Regions from separate parts of the Thermanaerosceptrum fracticalcis genome, predicted to be linked through region 2. Evidence: riboswitches for the same ligand, from Rfam matches in the RefSeq annotation. Region 2 holds a riboswitch; the other holds the start of a gene.
The links. A riboswitch is a leader RNA that binds a small molecule or an ion and turns the genes downstream of it on or off. The one in region 2 is predicted to bind S-adenosylmethionine.
Positions count from the first base shown of each region.

Region 1 (9,229 bases), 570 kb from region 2:
ATTGCTGGCGCCACCTTAGGGATTGTGGGTGTAGGGAGTATTGGGCAAACCATAGCCAAAAGGGCAAAAGCCTTTGACATGAGGGTACTGGGACTTAATACGGATGGCCGGCCTGTAGACGGCGTAGATGTTATGTATGCGAGGAGCGGGCTCCATGATTTGTTGAGTCAAAGTGACTATGTGGTAGTAGTTACACCCCTTACCCATGCTACCCGGGATATGTTTGGACAGGCGGAATTTAGGGTCATGAAGCCCAGTGCCTATTTTATCAATATAGGAAGAGGAGAATTGGTCCAGGAGGAGGCTCTGCTTAAGGCTCTTCACGAGAAGTGGATTCGCGGCGCCTTGTTGGATGTTTTTCGGGAAGAGCCTTTACCCCCCGAAAGCCCTTTGTGGGATGCACCCAACTGTGTGATTATCCCTCATTTATCCGGACGCTCACCCAAGTATATTGAGCGAGCCATGGAGATTTTCCGCCATAACTTAAGTGTGTACCTGCGGAAACAGGGTGAGTTTATGAATGTCATCAACGTTCATAAAGGTTATTAGTGAGGGAAAGACTATTAGACAGTAAAATCATGGGGAGGAAAGGCATGAGACAATTTGCTGTCATTGGTCTAGGTCGTTTTGGCATGAGTGTGGCCCGTACTCTCCATGCCCTGGGCTATGACGTTCTGGCTGTTGATAGTAGTGAAGACTTGGTGCAAGAAGCTACCCAGTATGTTACTCATGCCGTTCAGGCCGATGCCCGGGATGAAGAGACCCTCCGTTCCCTGGGTATTCGTAATTTTGACCTGGTTGTCGTAGCCATTGGCGAAGATATTGAAGCCAATGTCCTGGTGACAGTCATATTGAAACAGTTAGGTGTAAAGTACGTCATTGCCAAGGCCCACAGCCCTTTGCACGGACAAGTTTTAGAGAAGATTGGTGCCGATAAAGTAGTTTACCCTGAACGGGATATGGCCTTACGCCTGGCTCACAACTTAACGACTTCCAATATCCTGGATTATATTGAACTGTCTCCCCAGTACAGCATTGTAGAATTAACCGCAAAAGAGAGATATCATCATAAGACCCTGGCTGAACTTAATCTCAGGGTAAAAGAGGGAATCTGGGTCCTGGCCGTGAAAAGGGATGGAACCCTTCATGCGGGGCCCGGGGGTGAGTTTCGTATCTTACCTGGCGATGAACTGATTCTTATCTGTCCTACAAATAAATTGGCAAGTTTATAATGTATGAAAAAAATCAGGTTTAACTACCTGGTTTTTTTATAACATTTTTACGAACGACAAATATCGACAATATTTAAGAAGGGAATTTCCGGGTCTTTGGCGAAAAAACTTTTTATGTTTGTATGTTGGGGGAGTGGAAATGGGAGATGGGGATACTATAGAACATAGAAAAAAAGGAAAAATGCAAATAGTTAATAATCAGGTGTTGCAGTACAAATCAGTGGAAGAGGGATTTCAGCAGTCCTTATCTCTCCTGAGGGCTACTCTGGAATCGACAGCAGATGGTATTTTGGTAGTAGACCGGAATAGGAAAATTGTTAGCTTTAACCAAAAGTTTCTAGATATGTGGCAAGTTCCGGAGTATTTAGTGAAAGATTTTCCTGATAACACGCAGTTATTAGCCTATGTTTCTAAGCAGTTAAAAGACCCTGATGCTTTTTACAAAAAAGTGATGGACATGTATCAGCAACCCGAAATAATCTGTTTTGATCTCCTGGAACGTAAAGACGGTAGAGTATACGAAAGATATTCCATACCACAACGGATTGGTGAAGAGATTGTGGGGAGGGTCTGGAGTTTTCGGGATGTTACTGAACAAAAAAAAGTGGAGAGGGCTTTGCGGGAAAGTGAAGAACGTTACCGGGAGCTGGTGGAATATTCTCCTGATTCTATAGTTATACATTGTGAAGGAAGGATTGTCTTTGCTAATTCGGCAGCTTTGAAGCTCCTGGGGGCCGGGGCCATGGACGATATCTACGGTAAACCTGTCCTCGATTTTATCCATGAGGATTATAAAAAACTAGTACTGCAACGTATCGGGGAAGTAGAACAAGGTAAGGTAGTTCCTATTCTTGAGGAAAAGTTAATTCGCCTCGATGGAAAAGTGTTAGACTGTGAGATCCTGATTACACCTTTTCAACATCAAGGTAAACCTGCAGTATTGGTAATAGTACGTGATATTACAGAACAAAAACAAATGGAACAAGAACTCTTAAAAGCCGACAGGCTGGAAGCCCTTCGTCTCCTGGCAGGGGGGATTGCCCATGATTTTAATAACATCCTCACAATAATTTTGGGCAATATCTCCCTGGCCAAGATTTCCGTGAGGTCAAATGAAAAAATATATAGGAAACTGGAGGAAATAAAGAAAGCGACACTGCAGGCCAAAGAACTTACCCAGCAGCTTCTAACTTTGGCTAAAGGGGGAGCGCCTGTGAAAAAGACGGTATCTTTAGGGGATTTTCTTAGAGAGACCGTTGTCTTTGCGCTGCGCGGCTCCAATGTCTTAGCGGAATTTACCCTGCCCGATGACCTGTGGCTGGTGGAGATAGATGAGAATCAAATGAGCCAGGTGATTTATAATCTAGTAATTAACGCTGTGCAGGCTATGCCTTCCGGTGGTGTTATCCAGGTCAAAACGGAGAATATCTCCCATGGCAGGGAGGAGACAGCGGCGGTAGGTATATCCCTTTGCCAGAGAAATTATGTAAAAATCTCTATTGAAGACCAGGGTATTGGCATAGGCAGGGAATACCTGCACAAGATCTTTGACCCATATTTTACAACCAAACAAAAAGGAAGTGGCCTCGGGCTGGCAACTTCTTACTCTATTATTAAAAAACACGAGGGACACATTAGTGTCGAATCTGAAGTTGGCCGGGGGACGACGTTTCACATATACTTGCCGGCATCTTTGGGGAAAAATGCGAACCCTGAGATGGAAGAAGAAGAACTGCTACTGGGAAAAGGTACAGTTCTGGTTATGGAAGATGACCCCGCCATTGTGAACATTGCGGCGGAGATGCTTCAACTGCTGGGCTATGAGGCCAGGTTTGCCGGTAACGGCAGGGAAGCTTTAGCCATGTTCCAGGAAGCCAAAGAAGCGGGGACACCATTTGCCTGTGTGATTATGGATTTAACCATCCGGGGAGGTATGGGAGGAAGAGATGTGATTGAAAAAATACGTCAAATTGATCCTACCATCAAAGCCATAGTTGCCAGTGGTTATAGCAACGATCCTGTTCTGGCTGATCATAAACGATACGGCTTTCATGGTGTTGTTGCCAAGCCCTATGAAGTAAAAACCCTGGGTAAAGTCCTGCAAAAAGTGCTGAATGAGGAACCATTTTGACTAAATGTTAGATTAATACCTGAAAAGTGTCCGTTTTTTCTAATAAAAACCTTCCACCGGAGAAGGAATTTAGCTAAATTTGTCAAATGTAGTAATTATTAATTTTTTAAATTATTTGGGACGGTAGTATAAAAATAAGAATTGGAAGGAGTCGATAAGGTGTTCAACGTAAAACTTCGTACAAGACTGCTGGGCCTTATTTTGTTTTTCGCCCTTGTATTAGGTTTTATCGGTTTTCAGGTGATGACGGAACTTAAAAAGATTGATGATTCAGTAACGGTGTTGTACGAAAAATCAGTATCTGGACTTGTCGCCCTTAGTGATAGTAAGTCATCTCTCCAGGAGATGAGCCGTGCGGCATTGATGTATATCCTGTCCCAGGACGACGGGCAGCGGGAAGCTATGGAGAAACTAATCAGTCAACAGGAAAATGCCGTATATCAGGCCATTGCCAATTTTGAAAAAGTAGCTTCTGATGATGTACAAAAAATAAATATCGACCAAATTAAAAAGAGGCTTGTAGATTATTCTACTACGGTGGAAATAATTAAGGCAAAAAGTAAAAAGGGTGAATTCAACAATGATTATCTGAATGAGCTCACCCAAAAACAGATTTCTGTTTTCCAGAATATCCAAACTCTGCAGAATTATCAGCAGAAGTTAAGTTTAACCAAGTATGAGGAGAGCCATGATGCCTATAACAAGGCACATAATTTCCTCCTGATTATCATATCCGTCAGTATCCTCCTGGCTTTTGTCTTTGGTATCGCCATCTACCGTTCTATTATGAAACCTCTCTGGGAATTAACCAGAATCGCAAAAGGTTTGGAGGAAGGGGATTTAAGGTCGGAAGTAAAATACACGGCGAAAAACGAGATTGGTCAGGCTATGGCTGCTTTTGCCTCCGCCACGCGCAATTTACGGCAGTTGATTGTGCAGATTGATGAGACGGCCCAGGGAGTGGCCCAGGCCAGCACTGAACTTTCTTCTGCTGCTGAACAAACTGGCGAAGGGGCTAATCAGGTAGCCGTTACGGTGGAAAACCTGGCCAGAGCCACAGAGGCCCAAATGATGCAGACGGAAAGCGTGAAAAAGGCTGTGGAGGCCATGATTGAGGCAGTTAATAAAATCAACGAAAGTTATCAAAGAGCCCAGGCTGATACAGACTTAACCAGCCGGTTGGCAGGTGATGGACAGAATTATATCGACCGGGCTGTGGCTCAAATGGAGCAGATTAAAAATTCTTCCTACGCTATGGGGGATAAGGTTAAGGGCTTAGGCGCCTTATCAAAGCAAATCGGGGAGATTGTGGATATTATCAGTGCCATTGCCGAACAGACAAACCTGCTGGCCTTAAATGCTGCTATTGAGGCGGCCAGGGCTGGTGAACACGGCAGGGGCTTTGCCGTAGTGGCGGAAGAAGTGCGTAAACTGGCTGAACAATCCGGCCAGTCGGCCCAGGAAATAGCCGCTTTGATTACGGGCATCCAAAAAGGTGTGGAGGAGGCCATAGTGGTTATGGAGCGGGGCGCTAACGAAGTAAATGCCGGCACCCAGAGCATCGAAATCAGCGGCAAGTCCTTCAAGGAGATAATGAAATCAATTGACCATCTGAAGGCAGCAATGAGCGAGGTTGGTTTGTCTGCACAGCAGATTTATCAAAAAAGCAATGAGGTACAAAAGAGCATTGCTGTAACCATTCAAGAGTTTGAGAATACGGCCGCTCATACAGAGGAAGTCTCCGCTACTGCTGAAGAACAGGCAGCGGCCATGGAACAAATGATAGCTTCCACCTCCACGCTCAGCAACCTGGCGGAAGAGCTGAAGTCTTCGGTCCGCAAATTTAAAATATAGAAAAAAACAAAGAACCCAGAAGCTAGATGGCTTCTGGGTTCTTTACTTTATTATTCGTTATCTTTGTCTCATTATATCAGCATAGCTGATATTGCGGGTGTGTATGGTATGGGACCAGGACACCCGGGTTTTGCTGAAGAAACTAATGAACACGATAGGTATCCAGCTGTAGACAAAGGCGGGATAATGGAAGAATACCCATTTAACGATGCGCTTGGGCAGATTATCGAGCCAAATGACTAAGAAGGGGTAGATAATCTGCAATGTGCTCACAAGTTCCCATAAGAGGGGAGGCCAGATGTATTTAAAGATAGAGGTGTAGATGTCTACAAAGAAACTATCGATGAGACCCAGGACAGAAAAAATACCCATGCATATGACGAGAAGTGGCTGGAGAATTACCATGGCGGCATCGAGGAGGACGAGGTCTCTCTTTTTTATTCCTTCTTTAATAAACTCTAAACTGTAAGTACGGAATAATTCTACGTGACCTAAGGCCCAACGCTTCCGCTGGTTCCATGCTTGTTTGAAGGTAAGCGGTTTTTCATCGTACACAACAGCCTCATGGGCCCAGGTGGTCTTATGACCCAGGAGCAGGGCTTTTAAACTGAATTCCAGGTCCTCTGTCAGGGAGGTTGCTCCCCAACCGATTTCTTTCAAGACATCGACAGAAATGGCCATACCCGTGCCACCGAGGTAATTGGAGAGGCCTAAATTATATCTGGCTAACTGGAGCATCCTGTTAGCAACCCAGAAGGCCATGGCAAAAGCAGCGGATACCCAGGTATCATGGGGATTTTTTGCATCAATGTATCCCTGGACGATTTTTGCCCCATCGCAAAGCCTGTTGTTCATGTGATTAAGGAACTGTGGATCAACCAGGTTGTCCGCATCAAACACCACTACGGCGTCGTATTTTTTAGGCATATTAAAAAGTTTGGCGAAGAACCATTCCAGGGCATAGCCTTTACCCCGCAGGGTGGTGTCAAAGCGTTCAAAAACCGTGGCTCCGCGGTTTCGTGCAGCGGCGGCGGTACCATCGTTAGAATTATCAGCAATGACAAATACGTCATAAAGTTCTTTGGGATAAGTAAGAGCCATTAAGTTATCAACGAGAGGGCCGATGACCGTTTCTTCATTATGGGCCGGTACAACCAGGGCAAATCGTTTCTGGGGTGCATGTACTTTAGGTGTACGAAATTGGGCCAGGCCGGACATACCAAGTATGAAGAAATATACGGCCACCAGTGATAAGATTACCTGTGCCGGTATCATAATTACATCCAAGGGTAGAGAAAAGAGTTCATTAGTGTCCACTGGATTTCTCCTCCAAATTAAAATTCACAAACATTGTTACCACAACAATCTTACATTAGTATTAATACCCAAAGACAACCGTTTTATTAGCCAATTTTAGCCCAATTTTGCCGGGTTAAGGCAATTTGAGAAAATTACTTTCCAAAACATAGCATTACCTAATCTTAGAACAATTTACGTGGTTTTTTTCGAAAACCTAACGCTTTATTAGACGAAGAAAGCTTCTTTTTGTTCCCCAAGGTTTTTTGGGGGGCCTGCATGATTATAGCATATTTTCCAGGAAGATTACAGCTATTTTCTTATTAATACATATTGTCAATAGGTAAAATAATGTTAATATTTTCCACAAACTTTTTTCATAGACTGTATTGACAAAAAAACAAAGCCAGTGTAATCTACTATACAACTGTTGCAAAACACAACTGAATATCTCTTATCCAGAGAGGTGGAGGGACTGGCCCGATGAAACCCAGCAACGGGCCTCACGGCAAGACCGGAGGCGCTGTGCTAATTCCTGCAAGATTAATTTCTTGACAGATAAGAGCGCGAGTTAGTATATTAATTCCCTCTTTATCTGTGGTGATGAGGAGGGATTTATTTTTTTACCAGTAGAGTTTAACCAACTAGTTTACGCTTAGTTTTTTAAGAATCACACCAACATAAAACACAAGGAGGGACATGATGAAAAAACATATTTTTATTATTGCGATCATTCTATTGCTTGTTGTTGCTGTTACCGGCTGTGGCAGCAAGAAAACCACCCCCGAGGCACCCGCTAAATTGAAAGTCGGTGTTACGGCGGGTCCCCATGAACAGATTATGAATAAAGTGAAAGAACTGGCCAAGAAGGAAGGATTGGATATTGAGGTTGTGGTGTTTAATGAATATGTTCAGCCCAACATACAGCTGGCGGAAAAGGTCCTTGACCTCAACAGCTTTCAACATGGCCCTTATTTAGAGAACTTTATAAAAGAAAGAGGCCTAAAATTAGTTAAATTGGCAGATACGGTTACTTTTCCTATGGGCATTTACTCGCAAAAAATAAAAAATGTGAATGAACTGAAAGCAGGAGATAAAGTGGGTCTTCCCAATGATCCTACTAACGAAGCCAGGGCTCTGCAGCTTTTTGAGAAAGCGAATCTTATCAAATTAAAAGAGGGAGTAGGAAACAAAGCAACGGTCAGAGATATTGTGGAAAATCCTAAAAACTTAGTGTTTGTAGAATTGGAAGCTCCTATCATTTTGAGAACTCTTCCTGATTTGGCTGCTGCTGCCATTAATACTAATTTTATTATCCAGGCAGGTAAATCACCTGTACAGGATTCCATCTTCATTGAACCAAAAGATTCACCATGGGTAAATATCATTGCTGTTCGTCAGGGAGAGGAAAACAATCCATTATATCAAAAGTTCGTAAAAATTTATCGTTCTGAAGAAGTAAAACAGTTTATTAATGAAAAACTTAAAGATTCCGTGGTTCCTTCCTGGTAAACAGGAGATATGGTACTCACCCTCCCCCCTTTCCTGAACCCCTCATTTAGAATTAGCCGGGTACGGGAAAGGGGATAGGGATGGAGTAAGGGAGAGAGAAAATGATCAAGCTAACGAACTTATCTAAGACTTATAGGAATAACGGTAAAGAAGTAAAAGCTTTACAGGACATTAATCTTCACGTTCCAAAAGGCGAGATTTTCGGTGTCATTGGTTACAGTGGCGCCGGAAAAAGTTCCCTGATCCGTTGTGTCAATATGCTGGAGGTACCCGATGCAGGATCAGTTTCTGTTAATGGCGTAGAGATGACTCAATTAAAAGGACACAAGTTACGCCAGGCCCGGCGGAAAATTGGCATGATCTTCCAGCACTTTAACCTGCTGCAGTCGGCCAATGTCCTGGAAAATGTGGCCGTACCCCTCCAGCTAGGTGGGATAAAGAAACATGAAGCAGAGAAAAAGGTAAGACACCTCCTGGAGGTAGTGGGATTAAGTGAAAAAGCAGAAAGTTATCCCCAGCAGCTTTCCGGGGGACAGAAGCAAAGGGTGGCCATTGCCCGGGCTTTAGCCAGTGATATAGATATCTTGCTTTGTGATGAGGCTACTTCAGCCCTGGATCCCCAGACAACGGATTCTATCTTAGACCTCTTGCTGGATATTAATCGTAAGTTTGGCATCACCATACTCCTGATTACCCATGAGATGCACGTGATTAAAAAGATATGTGATAGGGTGGCCGTTTTGGAACAGGGGAAAATCATAGAGGAAAATAGTGTGATTAATCTATTTACTAATCCCCAGACTGAAACCACCAGGCGTTTCATTAAAAACATTATTGATGACGATTTGCCGCAAAGCATCTGGGAGAAGCTGCGCCAGGAAAAAAGAGAGCCTGGTGTGGTATTGAGGCTTACTTTTGTAGGCTGTACAACAGCCCAGCCTATGCTGGCCCAGCTGGCTAAAGAGTACACCCTGTGGCCCAATATTCTCTATGGTAATATTACCCAAGTTAAAGATCGTACTTTGGGTAGATTAATTGTGGAATTACAAGGAGACAATTCCTTTGTTCAAAAGGGAATAGGGTTTCTTCAGGAAAAAGGGGTAAAAACGGAGGTGATGGAACATGTCCGGTAGTGGCGGAATCTTCCTCTGGTTAAGCCAGCGGGGGGCTGAGGTAGCGCCGATCCTGGGAAAAGCAACGGTGG
Region 1 is NZ_CP045798.1:1,469,627-1,478,855, reverse strand. Features, by position in the region: gene BR63_RS07715 (D-2-hydroxyacid dehydrogenase) at 1-549, shown strand, start outside; gene BR63_RS07710 (potassium channel family protein) at 594-1,232, shown strand; gene BR63_RS07705 (PAS domain-containing hybrid sensor histidine kinase/response regulator) at 1,372-3,363, shown strand; gene BR63_RS07700 (methyl-accepting chemotaxis protein) at 3,523-5,217, shown strand; gene BR63_RS07695 (glycosyltransferase family 2 protein) at 5,275-6,534, opposite strand; SAM riboswitch class I at 6,965-7,078, shown strand; gene BR63_RS07690 (MetQ/NlpA family ABC transporter substrate-binding protein) at 7,213-8,025, shown strand; gene BR63_RS07685 (methionine ABC transporter ATP-binding protein) at 8,127-9,158, shown strand; gene BR63_RS07680 (methionine ABC transporter permease) at 9,148-9,229, shown strand, end outside.
Region 1: another riboswitch for S-adenosylmethionine. It lies ahead of BR63_RS07690 (MetQ/NlpA family ABC transporter substrate-binding protein); the one in region 2 lies ahead of BR63_RS10485 (homocysteine biosynthesis protein).

Region 2 (9,229 bases):
ATAGCCCCCACTTCCCTGGTCTACAACTGGCAGGAAGAAGCGCAAAAATTTGCTCCGGAACTTAAGACAACCCTTATTGTCGGAAACCAGGAGGAACGGCAGAAAACTATCCAGGATCTGTCTAAGACAGATCTGGCGGTAACCTCCTATCCCCTGCTCAGAAGAGATATGGAACTCTATGAAAACCTTGAATTCAAATACTGTATCCTGGATGAAGCCCAGTATATCAAAAATCCCGACACCTTAAACGCTAAAGTCGTGAAAAGCATCAGAGCTCAAGGATATTTTGCCCTTACCGGTACTCCGTTGGAAAATTCACTGACCGAACTGTGGTCTATTTTTGACTTTCTCATGCCGGGATACCTTTTAAGCCATAACAAGTTCAAAAACAAATTCGAAACCCCTATTGTCAAACACCAGGATAAGAAGGCTCTGGAGGATCTGTCCCGTCATTTGCAGCCTTTCATCCTGCGTAGGACCAAAAAAGAAGTTTTGCAAGAACTTCCTCCCAAGATAGAAAGCAAGTTAACCTGCGAGATGACTGAGGAACAGCGCAAATTATATACAGCCTATCTCTTCCAGGCCAAAAAAGAGTTTGAGGAAGAACTCCTGGCCCACGGCTTTGAAAAAAGCCAGCTTAAAATCCTGTCCCTCTTGACGCGGCTCAGACAAATCTGCTGCCACCCCGCCCTTTTTTTTGCAGACTATCAGGGAGGCAGCGGAAAAGCGGAAACCCTTATGGAATTATTAGCAGATGCCGTCAGTGCAGGGCACAGGGTTCTCCTTTTTTCCCAATTTACCAGCATGCTTTCTCTCCTAAAAGAAGAACTGGCAGCGGCTAAGATCTCCTACCACTACCTTGACGGTACAACGGAATCTAGGGAACGGCTCATGCTGGTCAACTCCTTTAATGCCGGGGAAAAAGAGGTGTTCTTGATTTCCCTGAAGGCTGGCGGGACAGGTTTGAACCTTACGGGGGCAGATATGGTGATCCACTATGACCCCTGGTGGAACCCGGCGGTTGAAGAACAAGCCGCAGACAGGGCTTATCGCATGGGCCAGCAAAACACCGTCCAGGTATTCAAAATGATCACCAAGGACACCATTGAAGAAAAGATTTATGACCTGCAGCAAAAGAAAAAAGAACTGATCCAGGCCGTTATCAGGCCGGGTGAAAACTTCCTGACGAAAATGAGCCAGGAAGAAATCAGAGCACTTTTTGATATTTAACAGCGTCAGGAGCCGAAATAATTTAGAAAAACACCCGACAGGAAATCTGCCGGGTATTTTAGTACTTCAGTCATATTTTTTAATTATTAGCATAACTAAAACTTACCCAGGAACTGGGCAATGAGGATACCAATCCCCAGTATCCAGACGTAAATGGAAAATACTTTTAAGGATCCCCGCTGGATGATGGCCAGCATCCATCTTACCGCGATATAACCGGCAACTGCCGCCGCTAAAGTGCCCGCCGCCAGGGCTCCCATGCTGATAGCCTCCACCTGTCCTTTAAAAAGCTTAACACTTTGTAAAACAACTGCCCCTAAAATAGCCGGCAGGGATAAGAGAAAGGAGAAACGGGCGGCCGCTTTTTTATCAATCCCCTGGAATAAGGCGCCGGAAATGGTTAAACCTGAGCGGGAAATGGCCGGTAAGATGGCAGCCCCCTGCAAGGTCCCCATGACCAGTGCATCTTTATATGTTATCTCATCTATATCCTTGTAACCTCTCTTTTTCAGATTATCGGCTATCCATAAAATAGTACCGGTCACCAGGAACTCCCATCCCACAGTCACACCGGTCTTGGAAATTTCCTCAAAAAAATCCTCAAAGGCCAAACCAATAACAGCAGTGGGAATGGTCCCGGCTATAACGAGGAGAGTTAAGCGGCTGAAAGGATGTTTTATCATATAAAGGATATCTTCCCAGAAGACAGCGACTACGGCTAAAAATGTTCCCAGGTGCAGCATGGTATCAAGAAAAAGCCCTGCCTCAGACAAGTTCAAGAGTTTCCTGCCTAATAAAAGATGACCTGTACTGCTGACGGGGAGGAATTCCGTCAATCCTTGTATAATCCCCAGTATTAACGCTTTTAAAATTTCTTCCATGTTCCCCTCCATACATTTAACTTAAAACATGAACATTGTAACAGAAAAGATGAGGAGGTTCCAGTAAAGATTATTCCCTTTTATTTAGTATATGCGTGAGATACTACAGTCTACCGGGCCATAAAACTACTAAAAGATACTTTTTCAGTAGATTTTACCCCATAAACTGTTAAAATGAAAGAGAAAACCTTAAATATAGGAGGCCTGTCCTTTGTCACTGAAAACCATACTTTACAGCGCTTTGGGTCTTTTCTTACTTTATGCGCTTTTTACCCTGGGACTGCCCTTTTTACTGGCTCTCCTTCTAGCACTGCTCTTGGAGCCCTTAATCCAACAGCTTAGCCAGAAAACGGGGTTCAAACGTATCTATACCGCTTTTTTTGTTTGCACTGTTTTCGTTATCTTCGTGATAGGCGTAGGCTACATTATTATCGCCAAGGTATCTAAGGAAATCGTAGGACTTGCCAAAACCCTGCTGATCTTTATTAAGGAAGCCCACGGTCTGGAGTGGCTTAACGATAGAACCCATCACTTATTTCAATCCCTTCCCCCTGAATACCAGGCAAGCCTCCACCAGATCTTTCGCGGTCTCCTGGAAGCCTTACAGGGAATGATCGGTCAAATTGCCGAAATCTTCTTCAACATTGCCAGAAAATTACCCAACGTCTTTTTAGAAGTTCTTATAGTATTTATTGCCTTATATCTGATTAGCCTTAATTTTCCCAGGCTTAAAGACAGGTTTATGCAGCTCTTCGACCCGGAAGTCCATGAAAGAGTGGAAATAGTATTAAAAAACCTGCAGCATGCCGTCATGGGTTTTATCAGAGCTCAGGTAATTGTCAGCATCATAATCTATTTTGTAGTATTCCTTGGTTTTCTTATCCTGGGAATCAGTTACCCCTCAGCAACAGCTCTTCTCGTTACCATTGTCGATATCCTGCCGGTATTGGGAACAGGTTCTGTGATTATTCCCATGTCCATCTACGAATATATGACGGGTCATTATTTCCAAAGTATTGGCCTCTTAATTCACTATGCTATTATTATTACTTTCCGCCGTATCGTCGAGCCCAAAATCATGGCCAATGCCATGGGTATAGGGGCCCTCTCCGCTTTAATCAGTATGTATATAGGCTTTAAACTCACAGGGTTCATTGGTCTTATTCTCGGCCCTTCCGTGGTGATTTTCTTCCAAGCCCTGGTACAGGTGGGGATAATTAAAGTTAAAATAAAGTTTTAGTAAAGTGTGGGGCCTAAAGTCAGGCCCCCTCTTTTTTTATAAACAGCATTGCAATCTTCTTTCCCGTAGCCCGCATCTTTTGCTTCCTGGTAGTACTCCTTGGCCACTTTGCATAATTTTGCATCCAGCCCCCAGCCAGGCCTCTGCCATTTCTACCCCCAGTTTTACACTTTCAGAGCAAGTCCCAGACCAAAACGGTTGGCAAAATCATTGTTAATAATCCAGGGGCCCCGTTACTTTAATGTGTCAATGGATAGGCCCCTACTCACATAGGCACTAACTTTATTTCCCCCCGTACCGCCATCTTATCGCCCAGGATAGCCACAGCACCTGTTACCCCTGAAATATTGAGGGCAAAATTGACGGCTCTTTCCAGGTTATCGGTGTTTTGCACCATGTTACAGGCGGCAGTAGCCACAGCGTCGGCCAGGGTGGCCGAAGGAGATAAAATTACCATCGCGTCGGCTTTGCCAAAACTTAAACTATGTCCCACCGTACCGGAAGAGGTGCAGATTCCGAGAGGTGTACGACCAGGCCTAATTTCCAGGGCTATACGATGGGTAAAAGGAGAGTTGCCGGCAAAAATTCCCACGCGCCTGGTTTTACTGGTTTTCAGCCAGATGTCACCGCCGTTTTCTACAATAACCTCCCTGGAAAAAGCGGCCAGTTTTTTGCCTACTGTTTCCGAAAAATACCCTGCCACCGCCGCCATAGGCCCTACGCCGGCCAACTGGGCGGCTCTACTCATCTCCACTACCGAAAAGGGTGCATCAGGGAGAGGCTGATAAGGCTCCAGAGTGGTGAGAAAAACAGGGTCACGGCTGATATATTCTTTTAAAAGGTAACGCTCTTCACGGACTACAGCTTTTGCCAACTCTATGATTCTTGCATCATATCTTTCTTTCCTTACGGCAATATCCAGGTCAGTCTCCTCTACCATAACCTGAAAATGGCACAGGTCCTTCTGCTGGTGCAGGGTCCGGTAGGTGCGAGCTTCGTATACCACTTAAATTCTAACCTCCATGGCCTGTACGGGGCAGACTTTCAGGCACATTAAACAAACGATACAGTTGTCGCCGTCGAATTTTACTTCCATAGAAGGCCGCTCCATATACAAAGCCTGGGTAGGACAGTGGACCGTACAGGCCCCGCAGCTGGTACAGCGCTCTTCATTACGTACAACCTCCTGGGTTAAGGGCTGCACAGTGATTCCCTGTTTGCGCAGGAAAGAGATACCTTCCTTATATTTTTCTCCCGATAACTCCAGAACCATAGTTCCTTCCTTATGAGGGTTGATGGAGGCTTTCACAATATTAATGATTAAATCGTAATCCTTCACCAGGTGATAGATAATGGGCTTATCAGCAGTCTCTGCACTGAAGCGCAGGACAATTTTCTCAGGGGCCATAGCATTCACTCCATTCTTCAGTTACTAGTTACTAGTTATTAGTGATGAACGATCACCAATCACCGTTGACCGATCACCGGCATATTTAGACGATCACCGACAACATTGTCCCTATCACCCTTATATTGGCAGGTCATATTTTTCATCTTTCACGATTTACGGTTTACGAGTGTAGACACTGGGCACCGGTCACCGGTCACGGTGATCGTCAGTTATTCTTTCTCATTGAGGGGCTTGCCGCTTAAGCCGGCAGCAGGGCCGGGCAGCAACTGGCTGGGTTCTCCCAGGAGGAAATCACCCTTTTCTATCCACTCTTTGAGGATATGGGCAATCTCCCGGGCCCGAGGATAACTGCTGAGGGGCCCTGTGGGAACTTCTTTATCCATGATCCGGATGGTTCCTTTCTTTAATTCTGCATAGCTTACCAATCCCAGATTACCTGGCTTCCGGTTAGGATAAGCATCACTGTAATCGACGATGGGAGCATACAGTTCTTCATCAGTTTTGGCGGCATAATAAAGAATTTCTTCATTTAGAATCGGGATGGGTAATCCCACCCCTACCGTCAAGGTGGCTCCGTAACCACGGAAACTGGTACCGACCAGCCAGCGGGGGCTCATTTGCTTTAAGTCGCCCATTACGGAAAGCGTCCCCCCTGCTCCACACAGGTCTCTGTTGTTACCATCTTTGAGGGTACCGGGAAAATGCTGGGTCCCGTTCCACACCACATAACCCATACCCCCACCGAGAAAGATCCGTGTGCCAATCCCGATGGTCTTAAAATGGGGGTCTTTAAGCAAGGGGCTTAACTGGCCTGAAGTGGAGTAATTGGCATTGCCTAAACGGGGTTTTAGGGTACCCATATACGTATAGATAGTCCTGTCTCCCAGGTTAACGGCACAATTATAATTCTGGTAGCAGTTGCGCGGGTTAAAGAGGATAGCTTCGTTTATCTCATCTAAGGTGATAGTGGTCTCAATCTCCCGGCGAGGATAACAGTCTGTTCCGTAGCTGGTGGCTTTTAATTTGATGGGTTTACGGGCTACCAGTTCCTCTATAACATGGCCCCCGCCATAGCGAAATTCCCCGGGATAATTGCTGTTTAAGGGATCGTCTTCGGGCAATTCCGTTACACCCAGGTAGGCATCTACTGCAGCTATGCCGGAATAGGCAGGCACATTGTTTAACCAGACCTTTTGCATTTTAATACGCGGGGCAGAGTGACCGAAATTCAAAAATACTCCAGAAGAACACATAGGACCAAAAGTACCCGTCGTAACCACATCAACTTCCTGGGCAGTACGCGTGACGCCTTTTTCTTTAACTTTACTGATAACCTCTTCCGCCGTGAGAACCACAGCTTTTCCTTTTTTGATTCGTTCATTGATGTCCTGATAAGTACGTTCCACACTCATTTTGTCTTTCTCCTCCCTTGTAAGTGCCCTTCCCCTGTTAATTTAAAAGGCCTCTTCCCAAGAGAAGAGGCCCCAATCATGCTGTATACGGGGTCTCTTATCTTTCAGAAGTTGATTACTTCTGCAGGAATTAGCACCAATTTGAGCATGCCCAAACGGTTGCCGGGTTTCATCGGGCCAGTCCCTCCACCTCTCGGGATAAGAGCACAAACAATATTTTAAATTAAGATAAAGTCTATCAAGGCTTCCCCAAACTGTCAACACCATTTTTAGCAGATTTCACTCTTATACTCATATTTTATTATTTCCCTTTTTCTCTAAAATCTCAACTATATTAAGCAAGTTTCATTATATAATTATATTACTGCAAGCTTATTTTAAGAACATTACACCTAATGAAGGAGAGAATCACCGTGAAAAAAAGCTGGCTCTGGTTACCGGCGGTATTCCTCGTTTATGCCGCTGTCCTTGTTTTTATTTTCGCTCTCCCCTCTTTCGGCTTATTCAAGAAAGACGTAAGCATCCAGTTTATCGATGAGAAAATTCCTTTAGCCAAGGCGGGGGATCCCGGCTGGGGCTATGTGAAGCGGGTACAGTTTGATGCCGATAAAGACGGAGAATTAGAAGATATTGTAGTCATTGCGAAGATTGATAAAATCGACACCGGCGAAAATTATCTTACTGCCCCGGGTACACCTTGGCAGGCCTATATCGAAGAAAAAGACGGAAGAAGGACTTACCTTTATTCCGGCACCCAGTTCCGGCGGGTCGATATTTTCCTGGGAACTACAAATAATACCCTGGGCTTGACTCTAGACGAAGGAGAAAAGGGTTACTGGTTAGCTGACTTCACGTATATCCCGGAAGGAAAAATCACCAATTACAAGTATTTGCGCCACTCATCGTTCTAGGGAGGAAACGTATAATCCTTTCGTAGGGTAAGCCCAGGGTTCTGTAGCCATAGTTTCCCGGATAGGGTTGGATTCTACCCGAAAAGACTCATTCACTACTGCCAAAAACCACCTCAATAGAAGATACCGGCAAACATCGATGTTAAACATCTGGTTTACTTAGGGTAGCAGAGAATACTGCTTTGTCCCTCTCGAAAAGAAAAGCCCGGTAAATATCCAGGTCTTAAGAGTTAGCCAATATGATTAAAATTATACTTCGCTTCTCGCTTTGTTGCCCAAAGTAATATTTAAATTTTCCTTATCCACTTGAGGTATTTGACGATCAATCTGTCTAACCTTTCACTGATAGAAAGAATTCGTTTATTCGATACATTACTCCACTTTTGTTGAATAGAGGTCACCAATTTACGTCGTTGATACTCGATCATTCTTTTTAATAAACGACGGTAGTTAAATTTGTTTGTAATAATATTCTTCACTCCTTAGATCACCCGAAAATGAAGTGAGTTCGCTCGGGTTTCTATTCCTAATCATCTATTTCCAATATTTTAGTTATTTTGTTACGAATATTAGCATTATTGTTTACACCACACAGCAATTCACTTAAGCGAACCTCATGGCAGCCTAATTCTTTACAAAGTTGCCGCTGGCTCATCCCTTTCTGAAGGAGAGCCATCTTCACTTTTATCCCGTACTCTGTGAGCTGGCGTTTTCGCTTGGTCATCACCTCACCCCCGCTTGCACTTGTTATTGCTCCTGGTACTCAGTGATGTAGTCCAAAGTTCTAAGGATATGATACAATCTCTACGTAAGATATTACATTTATACCTATTATATGCTTTGATTTCAAACACTGTCAAGATTTAGTGATTTATTTTCAAACATAACTGCTTTGTTTCAAGGAGGAATCCTTTTGCACAGGAAAAAAGCATTGACCACGATAGGCGAACGGATTAGATATTTACGGGAAACGAGAAACGTTACCCAACTGGAACTGGCTAAAAAAACGGGTATTTCGCGGGGTAATCTCAGTAGTTATGAAACAGGAAGGTTCAGTCCCTCCTCTGAGGCATTAGTTAGTATTGCGAATTTTTTTGACGTAAGCACGGACTGGCTCTTGACGGGTTCAATCAAAAAACCAAAACATCCCAATAAAGTTTATCAGCATATCACCACATTGTTAGACCACTTAAGTGAGAAAAACCTGATCATCCTTTCTGAATTTGTAGAGTATCTCGTAAAGAAAGAGACTACCTCAGAAACTCCCCATAAACCTGAACATTCCATGGCTGCTGAGGAAAAAGAGCACTATTCCCCTCCCGGGTATATCTACTTGCCAGTCTTGGACCAGGAAAATCTGAAGAGTCTCAGGGCAGCCAGCAAAATCATTGAAGGCTTTGTTGTCATCTCCCGCAATAAGGTTACCGGGAGCTGCTTTCTCCTCAAAATACGGGAAGATACTATAGCAGCAGAAAACGATCTTGCCCTGGTCATACAGGATCAAAATGTTGAAAACGGAGAGTTAGTCCTTGTCAACCTCAACAGTTCCTTTACTATCCGCAGCTATTACCGGGATACAACACAGATTAAACTTATCTCCCCCAATTCCTGCCATCCCGAAATCCTGCTTACCGGTAAAGAACAAGTTCAGATAATAGGCAAGGTTGCCAGGATATTCAGAAGTAATGAAGTTAATATAATCGAGGAATTATAAATTGCCTTAACCGGCTATTTTTTAAAACCCTGTCCTGTAAGTATTTACAAAGAAGCCTTAGTTGCACTTGTGCCGTTAATGCTAAAAAGACCCCGGGTCACATACCCAGGGTCTTTTTAGCTTATTAGCCAATGTAATTTTTATTTTTATTTTATCCACTCCCTAAGCGCTACTTCCTCCGAGCTTCCTCATAAGAGGCGTATATTTACTTAAGCTAGTTTAAATACTCTTACCAAATTTTCTAAAGAATTGGCCATGGCACTGGTTTCTTCAGCTGTTGCGGCCACTGTTTGCACAGCGGAAGCCTGTTCTTCCGCAGCAGCCGATACTTCCTGGCTATTGGCTGCTGTAGCCTCGCTAATGGAGGCAATGGTATTAATTAAATTGACAACCTGATCGGAAGTGGCCACTTCATCTTTCGTAATCTCTA
Region 2 is NZ_CP045798.1:2,041,822-2,051,050, forward strand. Features, by position in the region: partial or broken gene BR63_RS10460 (DEAD/DEAH box helicase) at 1-678, shown strand, start outside; gene BR63_RS19780 (DEAD/DEAH box helicase) at 655-1,230, shown strand; gene BR63_RS10465 (undecaprenyl-diphosphate phosphatase) at 1,326-2,111, opposite strand; gene ytvI (sporulation integral membrane protein YtvI) at 2,323-3,351, shown strand; gene BR63_RS10475 (UPF0280 family protein) at 3,617-4,357, opposite strand; gene BR63_RS10480 (NIL domain-containing protein) at 4,358-4,759, opposite strand; gene BR63_RS10485 (homocysteine biosynthesis protein) at 4,972-6,174, opposite strand; SAM riboswitch class I at 6,269-6,379, opposite strand; gene BR63_RS10490 (hypothetical protein) at 6,588-7,085, shown strand; gene BR63_RS20000 (aspartyl-phosphate phosphatase Spo0E family protein) at 7,373-7,513, opposite strand; gene BR63_RS10500 (helix-turn-helix domain-containing protein) at 7,612-7,809, opposite strand; gene BR63_RS10505 (helix-turn-helix domain-containing protein) at 7,999-8,799, shown strand; gene BR63_RS10510 (methyl-accepting chemotaxis protein) at 9,009-9,229, opposite strand, start outside.